DNA from 2 places in the Bacillus songklensis genome. Region 2 is predicted to be linked to the other one. Evidence: a T-box and tRNA genes for the amino acid it is inferred to sense, from the RefSeq annotation. Region 2 holds a T-box; the other holds one or more tRNA genes.

Region 1 (9,581 bases), on a different contig from region 2:
CCCGCTAAAATAAGCAGCGGTCCTTCTGTGGTGGTGACCGCTTCCCACTGATGGGTATCTAACGTAATCCCTCTTTCTTGAAGAGATTGGATATAGGAAGACGTATCGGGCATTGTCGTAAAAACCCGCTTTTTAAAAGAAGGAAGAAGCTCAATGGAAATTGAATTTTTCCATTGCATGGAATTTTTATGAGATTGCGCCTGAATGTTACGTGATTTAGGAAGACGAAATCCGTTTCGTTCCACATACTCCTCTTGCGTATTCATATCCGTTTGCGAACGTATTTCCGTAACCTCATGTCCTTCACATTCTATTCGAATATGCGGAATTGTCGCATGATAAAAATGAGGAGGCTGTTCAATACCCAGGTATAAACGCACCTGTTCACCACACTGTTCACAGGTTACCTCTCCCCTTAGACCGGTTTCATAGATAAATTGGTATTGCTCGCGTCCAAGAAGAGCCAAATCTATTTTCTTCTTTTTATATACTGCATGTTTCATCAATGATGTCCCCCTCCTTTCCTCTATTGAGTAGACAAAATGTGAAAAATTGAGAGATAAAAGTGGTTTTCCCTATCATGAACGTAAAAATTTTTTCGTTAAACAGTCAAAAACTATCATATCAAAACGTATCTTATAGTAAAAGACCTCGAAAAATTGTTTGAAAATCAAGATATAAAAGGTAAAGAAGTTGAAGAGAGCATAAAGGAGGAGAAAAACATGGGTTATATCTTACCGATTCATCATGAACAATATACTCAATATGCTAATCGAACGGTTCCTGTTAAGCATCAATATCAAAAGTTTTCAAGTGTCATGAAGACAAAAATCGAGTCTAAGTTAAACAGTCCGCATACACCTTTTGACTTTGCTCGCGATCATGGTGTAAAAGTGGAAAAAACGTTATCGAAGCGAAAAGCTTACACAAGGGAAAAAGTAGAAGAAATGTTTGCGCAACTGACCGGAAAAGGCCGGTTAATCAATGAAACGATTTAGTAGGAATCTTGGGAAAATAAAAAGTATCCTTCGTGAACAGCCTGAAGGATACAGCAAAGAAACATTCATACATATAGTTTGCGAGATGCACGGCATTATTGTTGTTTTGAACAGCGATTAGTGCGTATGCCGTGCAGCTGTTTTGGAAGTGAAGCAAACTGCCCCCCTATGGGTAAATCCTCTCTAATATTTCTCTACATGCAAGGAATCTCCATCCTCCCATTCGGCGTACATGACCTGGGAGTAGTTACGGATTCCTTTTTTGTGCAGCTCTTTTTGCAGCCATGTTTCATCAAACCCGCTTTCTTTTAAGTTTTCCTTTAATAGCTGTCCGTCACTGATGAAGGTAATGGGGAGGACAGGCTGTTTATTGGGCATTTTATGATCAGCCTTTGTAGGAGACGCATAATCAGACTTTTTTAACACGCTCACGGTTCCGTCTGTTTCTAAAATGGCATACTCCACTTCGCGAATAGAAAAGGCATCCTTTGCCCGCAACAAGTGTTGAAGCTGACTAATATCCAAATGATTTTTCTTCATCTCTTTATAACGAATTCTCCCTTTGTGGATGATGATAGCCGGCCTTCCTTCTAAAAGGGAGCGGACCCTCAAGTTTTTTTGTGTTAAAATCTCTGTACCGAACATTAAAACCCCCCAGAACACGACCGCAAATAAAATGTCTGTCAACCCGGTTTTATGATCATACAACGCATTTCCCACAAGTTCCCCGAGGACGAGAGCTGAAATAAAATCGAATGTCGTAATTTGGGTAATGGTCATTTTGCCAAGCAGCTTCGTTAATAAAAACAAGCTGATGAAACCAACGAACAACTCAACCCCAATACGTACAAAATCCATAATCATTCTCCTAAACTAAGTAGTTACTATATAGCTTTGTACGTAATAGCTATTTTTATGACGAATAAAAAAAAGAAAAAGAGGGTATGTGAAAACCAACTGCTTTTGTGGTTTTCACATACCCTCACGTATGGATCGTCATGAAATGACAGTAAAATGAACGGTTAATATGACAACCCATTTTTAAAAATTTTTCTTATATAAGAAAGCCTAGATTGCATGTTGGAATTGTCTAGCTCCGCTTTTCAAAAACTGGATTTGACCTTTGCGGGTCAGTGTTGTCACTTACAATTCTTTTACCATCGTGACATGCGGAATTCCTGCATCCAAAAATTCCCCGGACACGGTTTTGTAGCCGAGTTTTTCATAAAAACCTTCTGCATGTGTTTGGGCATTCAACTTTAGTTTATGAAGATCCTTCCCGTGGGCGAGGTTCTCCATCTCCATCATAATGATTTTCCCGGCTCCGCTTTTACGGTGAGAAGGCATGACACAGATACGTTCCACTTTTCCATATCCATCCACTACGCGAAAACGGCCGGCTCCTACCGGTTGCTGTTCATCGTATAGCACAACATGAACAGCTTCATCTTCAAACTGATCGATTTCTTCTTCAAGAGGAACTTGCTGTTCTTCCACAAATACTTGTTTGCGAACATAAAATGCATCTTGAAGTTCTTGTTCTGTGGCAACTACTTTAATATTCAATGACATTATTCCTTTCCAAAAAGAAATGTTTCATAAACTGTCCATGTCTCATTTTCTAATTGATACATTAAGTGGAAGCGATCCACTACTTCGCTGTGTGATACATCGACAAGCTTTAATTGGCTGTATACATCAAGGTGCTCATCATCCGATAGACCTTGGCCAATTGTAATGTGCGGCACAAAGGAATAAGGAGTTTGCTGCTCAAGTGAACCGCTGTGTAAGTTACGATATAAAGCTTCGAGTTCTTCATTTTTCTCTATTTTAAAATAAAGAACATTATTTACAGGAGAGAAGGAGCTCACTTTTGTCACGTGTAGCCCAAACGGTTTTGTATTTTTGGCAACCCTGGTCAGCTCTTTTGCAATTTCCGTTACTTCGCTTTCTGACGCTTCAAATACTTCTTTTAGCGTAAGATGCGGCGCAATCAAGGCATAATGCTTATCATAGCGTTTACGGTAAGCATTTGCTGCATCTTGCAATTTTTTTGATGGAAATATAACAACCCCAAATTTCATCGAGTTTCCCTCCTCAAAGTATGTGAATTAAACTAATTATAACAAATTTTCTAAAAACAATATAATGAAAAAACATTAGATGGACAGCATGCTGCTCAATGCCCTTTTTAAATCAGGCTGCCAGTATGTCCAGGAGTGGTTTCCCGCAAACTCCTCATATAAAACGTTAAATCGTTTTTCATCCAGTAAGCGGTGGAGTTCACGGTTTGGCGTTAAAAAATCGCATATGGTCCCATTTGTCAACCGGACGCCCGTTTCTTGCTGCCCGATTATATGGTACATCTCAAGCAGTGAAGGATGTTTAAACGCTTTTACTTGATCCAGCAAATGATCATTAACAAACGGTGACTGCATAATGACCTTTCCAAACGTATGAGGATATGTAAGAGCCGCTTTTAATGAGACCGTGCCTGCGAGCGAATCTCCCATTAAAATGCGCGATTGCCCCATTTGATATGTGGGATACCGGGAATCTAAAAAAGGAACGAGTTCATGGGCTAAAAAACGAATATAAACATTTTGTTTAGCCCCGTCCGGGTGATATTTCTCCCTCCGATCTTCGATGGATCGATAAGGGATCCCCACAAATATCGTGTTGGGAATACTGCCTTGATCCAACAGGTGCTCGATTAGACGCGGCATTCGGCCCAGTGTGTAATAATCCTGGCCGTCTTGTGCAAGCAGTAACGAATATTTATAAAGCGGCGAAAAGGAAGCGGGCAAATAAACGATTAACGAAATGGTTTCATCTAATTCAGCACTGTAAAATGAAAGTTCCTCTGTTTGTCCAATCTTTTTCTCCATGTAAACCCCCACCGTTTGAAAGCGTTATCTTTATTTTAGCACAACTAAAAAGTCAATGTCTGTCTGAAAAAAGTCTTGTTTGTAAATTGATTGTTGTGTGAAATAACAATTGTATACTAATTATTAATATTTTCTTAATTTCTCGTAAAAAGCAAGGCGGGGCAGTTGGCATGAAAGAAAACATGTGTCATGCTAGAAATAACGACAGAGGAAAAGGGGAGAGCGAAATGAGCGAAATGATGGAAAAAACATTTGTACCAAGTAAAGATGTATTAGAAGCGACGTTAACTTTATTAGAAGAACGCGGTGTGGCCATTTGGGATATTGCAGAAATTGTTTACGAAATGCAAGCCCCTTATAATGAAGGGTTAACGGTAAAAGAATGTGCCGAGAGTGTAGAACGGGTGCTGCAAAAACGTGAAATTCAGCACGCGCTTTTAGTCGGTATTGAGTTGGACAAGCTTGCTGAACAAAAGAAATTATCCGAACCGCTGCAATCCATTGTAGAGCAGGACGAGGGCCTGTTCGGCGTGGATGAAACCATTGCACTTGGGGCGGTTTTAACATACGGAAGCATCGGCGTTACGACATTCGGTCATTTAGATAAATGTAAAATCGGGATTATTCATAAATTGAATGAGAAAAAAGAAAATTGTGTGCACACATTTCTTGATGATTTAGTGGCAAGTGTAGCGGCAAGTGCCGCAAGTCGCATTGCCCACCGCTATCGTGACGAGTTGGAGCGAAATGAAGAACCGCTGGCAAAATAAGAAATGAAAAGGAGGAGGCCTTTCGATTCAGCCCCCTCTTTTTAATGGCAAATGCATCAGAACACTTACCGGCTCCATGCCTTGTTTTTCATAAAAGCGGATGGCGCGCTTATTGAAATGCCAAACATTCAGCTGAAGAAAATCAGCTTTCTTTTTTTGCGCCCATTTTTTCGTTTGCTCGAATAACCCCAAAGCAATGCCCAGCCCATGGTATTCCTTTTTGACTCCAAAAAAATCAATGAAGGCACTGCAGCGCTCTTCTCCTCCTGAAGGAGAGGACGTGTAATAAAGCTGGGCAAATGAGTAACCGATAATGTACCCATTCAGCTCGGCCACGATGACAACATTGGAGGGGCTGGAAACATACGATTGAAACGTATACGGGGGCATCGATACCTGGTCTGCGGGAAACATATCCGGCACTGCCTCTGTATGCAGCTGATCAGCCTCCCTTAACACAAATAAAATTCCGTTATAATCATAAATGTTTGCTTTGCGATATAATACTCCCATCATTCTAACCCGCCTCGAATTTTGTGTGCTTCTTCATCATATGCAGTATGGATGTCAATGGTTTGCTGCATAAAATCAAGAGGAGGATTTCATACTAAGAAAAAAGTGTAAACGGAGGATGAATTCGGGTGAAAAAGGGATGGATTTTTGTCATGGCTGCCTTCTTGTTTGCTCAGCCTGCTTCAGTCGGAGCGAGTGAAATGGCCAACATTCCCAATCAGCATATTTCCTTGCATGCAGACGGGCAAGGGAACCGTTATCAAGGTTTTGAGCTGCACATTGGGAACAGAAAAATGGCATTTCCGGAGTGGTCAAGCACCAATATGGTGAATGCGAAGCCAAAGATGCAGACGATCGATGTGGACCATGATGGAGTGGAGGAAGTGATCGTACTGCTTCCGAAAAAACGGGATAAAGCCCTTTATTTAAATGAACCGAAAATATTGAAGATCCATGAAAACGGGGAACAAGTTGTGGAAGAAATTTTCGTCAACGATGCGCGGACGGTTTTGCTTCAACAAGTGAAATATTATAAGAAAAAGGGAGATTTTCATGTACAGCTAAATGGTAAAGATGTGCTGAAACTGGAAAATGAATCACAGCCCCCCAAGCTGTCTGTTGAGTCGTTTGTTGTTTATGAGGTAAAAGGCGATCAATTATTGGCTAAAGCTTTACTAAAAAATGCCAAAGGGGAGTATTTAGGAACATTTCAAGTCGACTACGAATTTAAAGATACGACGATGGAACCGGCCAGACTATCATTTATCAGACATTAGAGGATGACCCAGCATACCACTTGGGTCATCCTCTTGGAAGGACGCGTCATGAAAATCCTGCAAAACCAAGGGATTCGGTGAGGGGTCCTTTCATTAAGAATCATTTTTCGTGATTTATTGAGAAAATGGGACTTTAATATTATAAGGAGATATGAAAATGTGTTTGGAGCAGAGCGGGAATGTCTTTTTCGCTCACTTCTTGCTTCTCTTTTTTCTCACCGTTCGTTATCGTTAAAGTAACACCTGACAATGTAATCCGTCCCGTTTTTGTTGCGATGGTCGTCAAGTTCGTTTTCGTAAACGGTGAGTGGGGGGATATTTGGTTGAATTCACACATCGGAGCAAATTGCTCAAGCAGCTTTTCTTCGATGGTAAAGCGGTATTTGGTTTTCCAGCCGTTTTCATGTTTTTGCAAGTCATACGTGATATCATCCAATTGATGAACGCGATACACTCCGCTCACATCTTCGACCGTTTCACCGGTTAATGGAATCGGCTTACGGACAGAATCACCAAACCCGACATCAGTAAGGTAAGGCTGATCAAGATGCACAAGGGTGGTCGCATGGCTCTCTTTCAGCGCCCAAGATCCGTCTTCTTTTTGAACCGTCCCTGCAATTAAATGGGCTTTAAACCCAAGTTCTGTTAGCAGCCAGCAAAACAAACTGTTCAGCTCATAGCAAAACCCTCCGCGATGGCGTTCCGCAATCTTTTCATAAAACCGTGTCATATCTAATACAATCGGTGTTTTGTACATAACATCCAAATTTTCAAAAGGGATTTGAAGCATGTGCTGCTCCTGCAAATAACGTAAATAGTCAAGGGTGACATCGTTTCTCTTTTCGGCGTGAAACCGCGCCAAATATACCTCTTTGCTCATGAACATTTCTCCTCTACATCCTTTCCTTTCACGGCCTCTTTCGATGGTGCCTCCCCGACAAAACAAAACGGGGACACAAAATCAGAATACATGCGAATCTTAACAGTTATAATGCTCTTCCTTAGGTTTTCACTAAGGATAGTGTAACAAATACGAATATGTATTTTCTATTTCGATAAACTGAAAAAGAGGATTGACATGGGGCCAGTCCATACATATAATAATATCAGTGACATAATATTACGATTCCGTAGCTCAGCTGGGAGAGCGCTACCTTGACAGGGTAGAGGTCGCTGGTTCGAACCCAGTCGGAATCATTACGCTGTAAGAAGCCCGTAATGACGGGCTTTTTCGTTTAGATTAACCGTTGGGATTACGTAAAAAGTGTGGCGGTCCCTAGCGGAAAAGAATGGCGCCCTCTTATATTCAACCGGATATAAGGGGGCGTTTTTATTTTGTCTAAAATTCGACAATCAAAAAGGCGCGCAAAATTATTCCGCAAATACTACAACACAGATAGAGATAGAGATAGAGATAGAGCGACTCACTGTTGGGATGATCTTTTCGACGTGTACGTACTTGCTAAAGAAGCAGAAGGACTAGCGAAAGGGACACTTCGGAATAAGAAAGATTACTATACACTAAGCTTATCAGCGTGCTCAAAACTTTATCCCGTTACGCCTGCAAAATCGTTGGCGCAGCGTTCTTAAAGGTGGATACCATCGCTCAGCTAACCGAGATTGCTAAGCGTACTGTTCAACGTGCATTAAAGCTACTGGAATCTTACGGTGTGATTGAACGCCGGGCAACGGTCAGAAAGGGCGGCGGCAACGGCCACAATGTCTATTTTATCGTTTGTGGTATCGGGCTATTATTGCTCATCGACGCAAAGGTGTTAACAAACCGGTCGAGGATTTAGTGAGCGATGTAATCAGTGCGTTTAAAGAGACGATATTTTCGCAGAAGATCGGTAAAGTGATGTCGACATTTAACGGCTATTTCTAGCGCATATTAAAGGCGAAGATGGCGGTGATTAGGCAAAATCCAATTCATTACTATGTACTATATCCGCCATTAACTGACAATACGTTATTTCAGAAAATTCTACTCGTTTAATCTACCGGTGAAAGCAAAAAAAGAAGCAACGCATACAAAGTGCGTCACTCCTTTTTTGGAAAAACATATGGTTACAGGGCTAACTCAATTAGCTAGAGAAAAAAATTGATTGCATTTATATAATACAACATTCGCTGAAATATGATAATATGCCTAGTTGATTTTATCTATTCTGAATTGGAATCGCTGTTATTCATTGTGTGAATTATGTGCAGACTGCTTAAGAAGAAAGCCGTCATTTTTCCGCAAATTGAGTTCCGAAAACTTCCGATTTAGTGCGGCATAGTGCAACGTAAACACTATACGCTGCTTTACATTTTTCCTACACGATGCACAAGATAGACATGCGCCGGAAACTTTCGACACGTTTTGTTTTTCCATACCGATCACACACCTCGTATAGAGTCATAGTATCAGTATGTCCAAGATTTAGAGGTCAATTGCAATCGTCTTGAAGGTTTTGCACCAGAACCGAAAATTCTCTAAAAGAGAGTTGAAATCTAAATTGTAATCGATTACAATAAATTCACAGATAAATAAAAGGAAAAGAGAGTCGTCAAATGGTGAGAATTAAAGATGTGGCAAAAAAGGCAAATGTTTCTACTGCTACAGTATCGAGAGTGTTAAGTAAGCCTGACACTGTAAAAGAAGAAACAATCGAAAAAGTAAGAGAAGCAATTAGAGAATTAAACTATCAGCCGAATGTATTAGCCCGTCAGCTAAGAAGGTCAGAAACAAAAACCATCCTAGTCGTTGTCCCGGATATTACGAACACCTTCTTTTCTAAGGTCCTAAGAGGGATAGAGTCTGTAGCGGTGGCAAACGGATATCAGGTTCTGCTTGTGGATGCGGGCAATGGTGTCGAAGATGAAAACGGGTACTTAAACATACTCCGCCAAAAAAAAGCGGATGGGCTGGTTTTACTAACAGCAAGAATGGAATCGAAGATAGTAGAAGACATGGCTCTCGAATATCCAGTAGTCCTTGCATGTGAATATATAGAAGGCTCAAACATTCCGACCGTTTCCATTGATAATGTGAGTGGTGCTCGAAAGGCAACCGAACATTTGATTAATCTGGGGCATAAGAGAATAGGGTTTATATCGGGCCCTCTCGGTGGTGTGTTGGGACAGGATCGATTAAAGGGATATTGCCAGGCGATGGCTCAGTACAATCTTATGGTTGAGCCCATTTTGGTACAAGAAGGCGATTTCTCTTATGAAAGCGGTTTTAATATGATGATGAAATTTTTAGCTCTTAACAATCCCCCGACAGCAGTATTTGTGGCTAATGATGAAATGGCTTTTGGAGTCCTAAAAGCTGCAAAGTCAAAGGGATTACGTGTTCCTCATGATCTTTCGGTTATGGGATTTGACGATATAAAATTTTCATCCATTATTGAACCAGCTCTCACAACTATTGAGCAGCCGGCTTTTGAGATAGGGACCAAAGCAATGGAATTACTGTTAAGATTAATGAATAAGGAAGAAGTAGAGAAAAATCAATATATATTAGAGGATCGACTGATTATACGGGATTCGTGCTCTAAACGTATTTTATAAGAAGATAAAACCTCCTTTTGGAAGTGCAACAAATTACCTTTCAAGAAAAAATAAGGGTAAATCTTCTTTTATAACAGA
Region 2 (9,581 bases):
CATTGGCAATGACAGCTGGTTATGAAACGCTTGTTCAATTGACGCCTGCTTCTTATCAGGAATTCGGACGCAAAGCAGACCGTCTAGAAGAAGGATTAACAGCAGCAGCTTCTAAATACGAGATTCCTCATACAGTAAATCGCGCAGGTTCGATGATTGGCTTCTTCTTTACAAATGAAGAGGTTATCAACTATGAAAAAGCGAAAACATCGAACTTGGACTATTTTGCGACATACTACCGTGAAATGGCGAATAACGGGGTATTCTTACCGCCGTCACAATTTGAAGGGTTATTCCTTTCAACTGCCCACAGCGATGAAGACATTGAAAAAACGATTCAAGCAGCAGAGAAGGCATTTGCTGTTATCAGGGGATAAGTGAATAGGGGTTTCTCTGTTCACTCGTCTCCAGGAATAAATCGACAGAGCAGAGCCGTTTCGTATGAAAATAAAAAGATGAAAAACACTTTTGGGTGGTCTATCCGGGACTGAGGGATAGACCTTTTTTTATGAGTAAAGAATTGAACATGAGCATTTTTTGCTTATGCTCAATTCTTTATATGGATTCGTATAGATACCGACGTTTTACGAAATCGCAGGAAATTTATATACATAATTAGAAGAACACGGTCATACGTTGTAATGACATCGACAATTCGCAGATGTTTTGAAAGGAGGAGGAGAAGTTGACACAGGACAATCTATCTTGCCTACGTTTTTCAGTTGAAGAGTCCATTTGGTTCCAAAAGGGACAGGAAGTTAGCGAACTATTATCCATCTCATTGGATCCAGATATCTCCATCGAAGAAGACGAACAATATGTGTCCATCCGTGGAGCATTAATATTATCAGGGGAATATAAAATTGCCCAAAACGACAATGAAGAGCAATCTTTACGTGAATATACAAGCGGCAAGCAAGTACAAGACGTGATGTTTCGTGAGGACGGTTTATCAGAATTTTATCATCGTTTTCCGCTGGATATTACGATTCCAAAAAATCGTATTCAAAATATGGAGGATTTGTACGTTTCCATCGACATGTTTGATTACGATTTACCACAGGAAAGCTGCTTAAGTTTGACAGCTGATCTGGCCATTACCGGTTTGTATGGTGAGCAGCAAAGTGTAGCCCGTGTAGAAGAAACAGAAGACCAACAAGAGGAGTTCGAAGAGCAGCAAGAAGAAAGCGCCCAGTTTGAATTTGAACCACTGTACCGACAAAGTGACGAGTATGAGGAAGAGGTACGCTCTGATACTTCTGAAAGAAATATGACTCCGTTTTCCTATTTTTCATCTTCTGATCCACAAGAAGAAGAGATTTATGAGCCATTGGAGATTGAAGTGAAAAAAGAGAACTCTGCAGAGAGAGAAGAGATTGGAATGAAAAAAGAGAGCTTTGCAGAGAGAGAAGAGATTGGAATGAAAAAAGAGAGCTTTGCAGAGAGAGAAGAGATTGGAGTGAAAAAAGAGAGCTCTGCAGAGAGAGAAGAGGTTGAAGTGAAAAAAGAGAGTTCCGCTGGGAGAGAAGAGGTTGAGGTCCAGGCACGCGGTCATTCTTCTGAAGTTGAGGCGACTTCGCCTTCCTATTTTCCAACCTCTAATCCACAAGAGGAAGAAGCTTATGAGCCGCTTGAGACTGAAGTCAAACAAGAAACTTCTGGTGAGGAAGAACAAGCGGAAGCTCCCGCTATTGAATTAAGAGCAAAAAATATGGTTCCTCTCCGGGCACAACAAGAGCAGGAAGAAGCACAATCGAGAGAAGAAGCGTATAAACAATACGCAGGCTCCGCCAAAGCCCAACCGGAGGAGGAACAAGAAGAAAAACCTGTTCGTAATGAAAATGCACTGTATTTAACTCAGTTATTCTCAAAAAATGCGGAGGAAGATTTCTCACCGCTTAAAATATGCATTGTCCAAAATGGAGATTCACTCGAGAAAATTGCGGAACGTTACGACATAAATGTCCAAAATTTGATTCGCGTGAATAATCTTGAAGATGAACATAGTGTGGAAGAGGGAATGATTTTAAATATACCGATCGCAGTGAAGCGATAAGCCAGTTGTGTGAGTGTCGAGCATCCATTTTATTGCTCGGCCTCTCCTTCTTTTCTAAGACTTTTCATAAAATGAGGGAAAGAGAGTGGGATACGAATCTGTTATTGATTATCAAGAGCTGTTAAATCCGTATCGTTTAAAGGTCGATTATGTGGAAGACTATGGAAGACTGAAAAAGGTGTATACTCAGCAGGGTGTATTTGCATTGAAAAGGCTGGACGTTTCTTCAAGACAAGGTACCCACTTTATTCAAACAATCGGGGGACTTTCGCAAAAAGGCTTTATGAAAATGGTGCAGCCTTATCGCACACAGGATGGACAGTATATTGTATATGAAGGAACACATGCTTATTACTTAACGCCATGGCTCCCGAATGATCCGAAAGAAGAACGGGACATTCGCTACCATAAATTGTTCCAAGAGTTGGCGCAGCTTCATTCATTGACATTGCATGAAGTGGGCTTAAAACAAGAGGATGTCAAAAGACACTATGAACTATTAGGCAAACAATGGGATGATCGCAAAGAAGATTTGGAAAAATACGTAACAGAGTGTGAGCAAAAATTGTATATGTCCCCATTTGAATTGTATTTTTGCATGTTTTATAATGAATGTTCCCAAGCGCTGGGATTTGCACGTTCAAAACTGGATGAATGGTATGAAAAAATGAAGGAGAAAGAAAAAGCACGCCTTGTCACAATTCATGGGAAGCTATCTTCTAAACACTTTATCTATGATGAAAACGGAACAGGCTATTTTATCAATTTTGAGAAAGCGAGAGAAGCTTCTCCTATTTATGATTTGATGCCTTTTTACTTTAGGGTTTTTAAAACATATCCCATTCAAAGCTATGAAAATTATGAATGGTTTACAACGTATCAGCAGCATTTTTCGCTGAGGGAAGAAGAATTGTTATTGTTTTATTGTTATATGGCTTTCCCGGAATTGATTGTAAGAGCGGTGGACCAATACCGGAACGAACGTGGGGCACAAACCGAGATGAAGCACGTTCAAACGTTAGTGTCCTCTTACTGGCATATGAAAAATATTGAGCAGCTGCTCACGAGAATCATGCAAGCAGAGCAACAAAAGAAAGCAGCTGCCGAGCAGGCTGCACAAGCACAAGCCAATTCATAACCTTGGTTATGGATGGCTTGTTTTTTATTTATAATAAAGCATAAATTGCGCTTTGAAATTGTCCAGCTGCACGAGCCAGTCCCTACGGTAATTTCGCTTCTTCCTGCGGAACCAAAAAGCGGTTCCCTTGTCAGAAGCTCCGAAGTACAGGGCGTCGCGATTCTAGTCTGCCAACCTACTGTATGGTTGAACAGTCGCCTTCGCTTTTCTTATACCCATTCTAGATAAATGGCAGCCGCCAAAATGACAAGCAGCGTTAACAATAAAACGTCAAATGTTGTCGGAAAGAAGATGGTCCGAACTGCCTGGAAAATGGTGAGCGGAATAATGAATTGAGCGCAAACGGCAGTGGCATTACGCGTCCATTTTTGAAATTTATATGAGTTAAAACGCTTTCTCATTTCCTTCCTTCCTTTCTCCTTTAAAATTAGCTTAGTTTATCGTATGATGAGTGATTCGACATGGTGATTTTTGAATCAATTTTTCAAGAACGTGAATACAATGCTAAAAAAATGGATAATAATATTGACGATTAATAGATTTTTCATATAGTATAGTTACGAGACTTTTTAAAAGAAAATGCATCGATTGGGAAGAGTAGGGCAGTGCACGCCTTCAGAAAGAGAGGTCCTTGGCTGTGAGACTTCTTAGGTTGGTCACGCTTGAAGGTCGCCCATGAGCAGCTTTTACGAACATGTCTGCAGGAACTGAATCAAGTATCCACCAAGGGCACCAGTAGAAAAAGACGGAAACAGGCCGTTATCTGTTTAAGTGCATAGGCTTCATTGTATCTACATATGGCTTATGAAAAAAGGTGGTACCGCGAAACTCACTCCTTTCGTCCTTTTATGTGATGGAAGGAGTTTTTTATTTTTAGATGGAGGTTAAGAAGATGGCAGAAAAGGAAATCACCATGTCAACGAAATATGATCCGAAATCCGTTGAGTCCAATCGTTATCAATACTGGCTTGATGGAAAGTTTTTTGAAGCAACAAGCGATCCAGAAAAACAACCGTATACGATCGTCATTCCGCCGCCAAACGTAACAGGGAAACTTCACTTAGGACACGCGTGGGATACAACGCTGCAAGACATCGTGACACGTATGAAACGCATGCAAGGCTATGATGTACTGTGGCTTCCTGGTATGGACCATGCAGGTATCGCGACACAAGCAAAAGTAGAAGAGAAGCTTCGCAATGAAGGAAAAACACGGTATGACTTAGGCCGTGAGAAATTTGTTGAAGAAACATGGAAATGGAAGGAAGAATACGCATCCCATATTCGCGCACAATGGGCAAAGTTAGGTCTTGGCTTAGACTATTCGCGTGAACGTTTTACATTAGATGAAGGATTGTCAAAAGCGGTACGTGAAGTATTCGTGACCCTTTATAAAAAAGGGTTAATCTACCGCGGCGAGTACATCATCAACTGGGATCCTGCGACGAAAACGGCGTTATCAGATATCGAAGTTATTTACAAAGACGTACAAGGTGCGTTCTATCATATGCGTTATCCATTAGCGGATGGTTCAGGACATATTGAGATTGCCACAACGCGTCCTGAAACAATGCTTGGTGATACGGCTGTTGCGGTTCACCCGGAAGACGAGCGCTATAAACATCTAATCGGCAAAAAGGTCATTCTCCCAATTACAGGCCGCGAAATTCCTATCGTAGGCGATGACTATGTGGATATGGAATTCGGTTCAGGTGCTGTTAAAATTACACCAGCTCATGACCCGAATGACTTTGAAATCGGAAACCGTCATGACTTGGAGCGTATTCTTATCATGAATCCGGACGGTACAATGAACGAAAAAGCTGGCAAATATGAGGGGATGGATCGTTTTGAATGCCGTAAGCAAATCGTGAAAGATCTTCAAGAAGAAGGCGTGTTATTCAAAATTGAAGACCATATGCATTCTGTCGGCCATAGCGAGCGCAGCGGTGCCGTTGTAGAACCATATCTTTCTACGCAATGGTTCGTGAAAATGCAGCCATTGGCAGATGCGGCGGTCGAGCTTCAAAAATCGGCAGATGAAAAAGTAAACTTCGTACCGGATCGTTTCGAGAAAACATATTTACATTGGATGGAAAACATTCGTGATTGGTGTATTTCTCGTCAATTATGGTGGGGACATCGCATTCCGGCCTGGTATCATAAAGAAACAGGTGAAGTATACGTTGATCATGAGCCGCCGTCAGACATTGAAAACTGGGAGCAAGACTCTGACGTATTAGACACATGGTTCAGTTCCGCATTATGGCCGTTTTCAACAATGGGCTGGCCTGAAACAGAGTCTCCGGATTATCAACGTTTCTATCCTACAGATGTGTTAGTAACAGGTTACGATATCATCTTCTTCTGGGTATCACGTATGATTTTCCAAGGACTTGAGTTTACAGGAAAGCGTCCATTCAAGGATGTATTAATCCACGGCCTTGTACGTGATGCGCAAGGACGCAAAATGAGTAAGTCTCTCGGAAACGGCGTTGATCCGATGGAAGTCATCGATCAATACGGGGCAGACTCACTGCGCTACTTCTTATCAACAGGTTCTTCACCTGGTCAAGACTTGCGTTACAGCACAGAAAAAGTAGAAGCAACATGGAACTTTGCGAATAAAATTTGGAACGCTTCCCGTTTTGCTTTAATGAACATGGCTGGTTTAACATATGAAGAAATTGACTTAAGCGGTGGGAAATCCGTTGCAGATAAATGGATTTTAACTCGTTTAAATGAAACAATTGAAACGGTAACGAAGCTTGCAGAGAAGTATGAGTTCGGTGAAGTAGGCCGTGTTCTTTACAATTTCATCTGGGATGACTTCTGTGATTGGTATATTGAAATGGCGAAACTGCCGCTTTACGGTGAGGATGAGGCAGCAAAGAAAACGACTCGTTCGATTTTGGCTTATGTACTAGACAACACAATGCGCCTTTTACATCCGTTCATGCCGTTTATTACCGAGGAAATTTGGCAGAACTTGCCGCATGAAGGAGAATCCATCACGGTAGCAAAGTGGCCGGAAGTTCGTACTGACTTGACAGATACAGAAGCGGCTGAAGAAATGCGTTTACTTGTAGACATCATTCGTGCTGTACGTAACATCCGTGCGGAAGTAAATACGCCGATGAGCAAGCAAATCAAGCTTCACATCAAAGCGAAAGATGCAAACATCCAAGGACAGCTTGAAAAGAACCGTGCTTACTTAGAACGTTTCTGTAATCCAAGTGAGCTTGTGATTGCAACGGAAATGGAAGCAGCAGACAAAGCAATGACAGCAGTTGTGACAGGTGCAGAGCTTATTCTGCCGCTTGAAGGCTTAATTAACGTAGAAGAAGAAATTAAGCGTCTTGAAAAAGAATTAGACAAATGGAACAAAGAAGTAGAGCGCGTGCAAAAAAAATTAAGTAACCAGGGCTTTATTGCCAAAGCGCCGGCTAACGTAATCGAAGAAGAACGCAAAAAAGAAGCGGACTATCTCGAAAAACGTTCAACAGTTGAGGCGCGTATTAGCGATTTAAGAGGATAACAGGAAGAAGAGGGTGTCCCAAAACCACAAGAAGAACGTGGTTTTGGGACACCCCATAAAATGAATCGTCATGAACAATCCGGTAAAATCGAGGTTTTTCGTGACGATTCATTTTATAGAAAGACTTTGAACTCTAGGGAGCGGAGACTTTAGAGTTAACCCGTTTTTGATATAATGAATCTTTAGTAAGCGAAGAAAAAAAGGGTAGAAAGATAGATAGAAGGGTGAAGGGACACAATCATGGAGACTTATAACCAAGCATTGAACTGGATTCGTAATCGCCTTCGTTTCGGAATAAAGCCTGGTCTTGAACGAATGGCATGGATGCTGGAGCAACTGGGAAATCCGCATGATGAAATTAAAGCGATCCATGTCGCGGGAACAAACGGAAAAGGCTCTACCGTCTGTTATTTGCGAAATATTTTGCAGCAAGCGGGCAATAACGTCGGTACATTTACATCGCCATATATTGAAACGTTTAACGAGCGCATTAGTGTCAATGGGCGGCCCATTTGCGACGAAGAGATGGCCGAACTTGTTAATACGATAAAGCCCGTTGTCGAAGGATTGGAAGAGACTGATTTAGGAGAAGCGACGGAGTTTGAAGTCATTACAATCATGGCGTTCTATTATTTCGGCAAGATGAACAAACAAGATTTCGTCATTTTTGAAACGGGATTAGGGGGACGATTGGATTCGACAAATGTCGTTCAGCCCATCTTAACGATCATCACAAACATCGGGTTTGACCATATGCACATTTTAGGCGAAACCGTTGAGGAGATTACGGAAGAAAAAGCAGGCATCATCAAGCCTGGGATACCGTTGATTTCCGCCGTCGAACAAAAAGAAGCACGAGAGATTTTAACGGAAAGGACGAATGAGAAACAATCTCCTTTTTATTTGTTAGAAAAAGAGTTTCATATTACTTCTTATGAGACGTTAGAGACAGGAGAAAAGTTTTCAATGGAAACACCCGCCGCCTCTTTTCATGATTTGCGCATTACGATGATGGGCTATCATCAAGTGAAAAATGCATCACTTGCCGTCATGGCGGCCGTTTATTTAAAAAACCATGGCGGCGCAGCGATTGAAGAACGGCATATTCAAGAAGGTTTGGTTGTTGCCAAATGGATCGGCCGTTTCGAGAAGGTAAGTGAACATCCAACCATCATTATTGACGGTGCCCACAATTTTCAGGGAATCGAAAGCCTCGTTTCAACATTGCGTTTACATTATGAAGATAAAAACATTCACGTCATCTTCAGTTGTCTAAAAGACAAGGATGCAAAAGATATGATTGAAAAGCTGCAGGAAGTGGCAGCTTCCATTACGTTTACGAGCTTTGATTTTCCGAGGGCCTATGAGGCAAAAGATTTGCATGAAATGGCACAAGGGGATAACACTTCCGCTGAAGAAGATTGGTATACAGCTTTGAGAGAAGGAAAGGAAAAATTAAAAACCGAGAAGGATTTATTGATGGTGACGGGATCGTTGTATTTTATTTCGGAAGTTAGAAAAGCATTTGTGTAAATAAAAGGCACCTGCATAAAAAATGCACGGTGTCTTTATTTTATTTTTCGTTTCTATCATTGTTAAATTACAGACCATCAAAAGGTTTACTTTTAACAATTAGTATAGAAAGAAGGCGAACAGCCTCAATTGTTGAAACTAAAGTAGTAGTTAAAAATACATTTCCCCGTTTGCAACGAAAAATCACGGATGGTAAAATATAGATATTGTGAAGTTGGCGGCATGGGATAAAAGATATAGATTTTGACCTGGAATTGGATTTTTCAGGGAAATATAGTCGGTATTACATGGTATTAAAGGGTGTGCATCTGTATGCCCAGTCAGCTATAAACAGGCAGAAACAATTGTTTAAAGAATGTTTTTAAGCCGGGCCGTCTCTTTAATTTTGATGTGACAAGCCCCAAAATGGAACAAGGAGACATAGATATATTGAAGCGTCTTTCCAGTGATAAAAGCGAATTAACTTTAGCTAAATTATTGATTATTATTGTCGTTTTGGGAACAATTGCCGCAATTGTAATCCCGATGATTGGTGATGTTTTTAGTAAAAAAGGCGGAGGAGGTATGGTGGATAAAAAGACTCGGTTCGTGCATGCAACCGAAATTTACGACATTACCGCGACTGATCCATTAGTTTGATCCACGGAAGTATGATCAAGTTAACAAATCCAGTGAAGCTAACTGAATAAAAACAAGAAAAGATATAAATAAAAAGGAGATTGAGGATGTATCTATGTTATATATATTAATTGGTTACTTATTTGTTTTCGGGCTCATTTTAGGTTCGTTTTTCAATGTAGTGGGCCTGCGTCTCCCAAAAGGTCAATCGATTATCAAACCAAGATCAGCATGCCCGCACTGTCAGAAACAGTTGACAGTGCGAGAACTAATTCCTTTTTTCTCATACATATTTCAGGGTGGGAGCTGTCGTAATTGCGGTAAGGCAATCTCGCCTGTATATCCATCTGTTGAATTGGCGACGGGCGTATTATTTGGGGCAGCCCCGTTAGTAAGCAGTTCATTGGAGGAGGCTATTATTTACGTAACACTCGTTTCGTTAATGATGGTTATCACAGTATCTGATATGGCCTATATGATCATTCCGGACAAAATCCTGCTTTTTTTCGGGGGATTGTTTGTGCTAGAGAGAGCAATTTATCCGCTCACCCCGTGGTGGGACAGCATTGCTGGCGGAATGATCGGTGTTGGATTGTTATTGTTAATAGCCATTCTAAGTCGCGGCGGAATGGGCGGCGGTGATATTAAGCTGTTTGGGGTGATAGGCCTCGCTTTGGGAATGAAAGCGATATTGTTAT

What was found. A T-box is a leader RNA that pairs with one kind of tRNA and senses whether it is charged. The one in region 2 lies ahead of ACFOU2_RS06020 (valine--tRNA ligase), so its partner is inferred to be a tRNA-Val.
Region 1: it has a tRNA-Val gene. The T-box ahead of ACFOU2_RS06020 (valine--tRNA ligase) is inferred to sense a tRNA for this amino acid. The anticodon was not compared.

Annotation. Positions count from the first base shown of each region.
Region 1 covers NZ_JBHRZT010000052.1:400,083-409,663, forward strand. Annotated here, with positions in the region: gene ACFOU2_RS13315 (ATP-dependent helicase) at 1-503, opposite strand, end outside; gene ACFOU2_RS13320 (hypothetical protein) at 723-998, shown strand; gene ACFOU2_RS13325 (DUF421 domain-containing protein) at 1,182-1,859, opposite strand; gene ACFOU2_RS13330 (GNAT family N-acetyltransferase) at 2,142-2,564, opposite strand; gene ACFOU2_RS13335 (YjcG family protein) at 2,570-3,082, opposite strand; gene ACFOU2_RS13340 (alpha/beta hydrolase) at 3,158-3,886, opposite strand; gene ACFOU2_RS13345 (phosphatidylglycerophosphatase A family protein) at 4,123-4,656, shown strand; gene ACFOU2_RS13350 (GNAT family N-acetyltransferase) at 4,684-5,172, opposite strand; gene ACFOU2_RS13355 (hypothetical protein) at 5,298-5,945, shown strand; gene ACFOU2_RS13360 (arylamine N-acetyltransferase family protein) at 6,085-6,825, opposite strand; partial or broken gene ACFOU2_RS13365 (DsbA family oxidoreductase) at 6,837-6,935, opposite strand; tRNA gene ACFOU2_RS13370 (tRNA-Val) at 7,070-7,142, shown strand; gene ACFOU2_RS13375 (helix-turn-helix domain-containing protein) at 7,481-7,744, shown strand; gene ACFOU2_RS13380 (LacI family DNA-binding transcriptional regulator) at 8,502-9,503, shown strand.
Region 2 covers NZ_JBHRZT010000020.1:585,980-595,560, reverse strand. Annotated here, with positions in the region: gene hemL (glutamate-1-semialdehyde 2,1-aminomutase) at 1-377, shown strand, start outside; gene spoVID (stage VI sporulation protein D) at 686-2,056, shown strand; gene ysxE (spore coat protein YsxE) at 2,142-3,194, shown strand; gene ACFOU2_RS06025 (hypothetical protein) at 3,404-3,595, opposite strand; T-box leader at 3,770-4,043, shown strand; gene ACFOU2_RS06020 (valine--tRNA ligase) at 4,087-6,732, shown strand; gene ACFOU2_RS06015 (bifunctional folylpolyglutamate synthase/dihydrofolate synthase) at 6,970-8,265, shown strand; gene ACFOU2_RS06010 (hypothetical protein) at 8,695-8,904, shown strand; gene ACFOU2_RS06005 (prepilin peptidase) at 8,999-9,581, shown strand, end outside.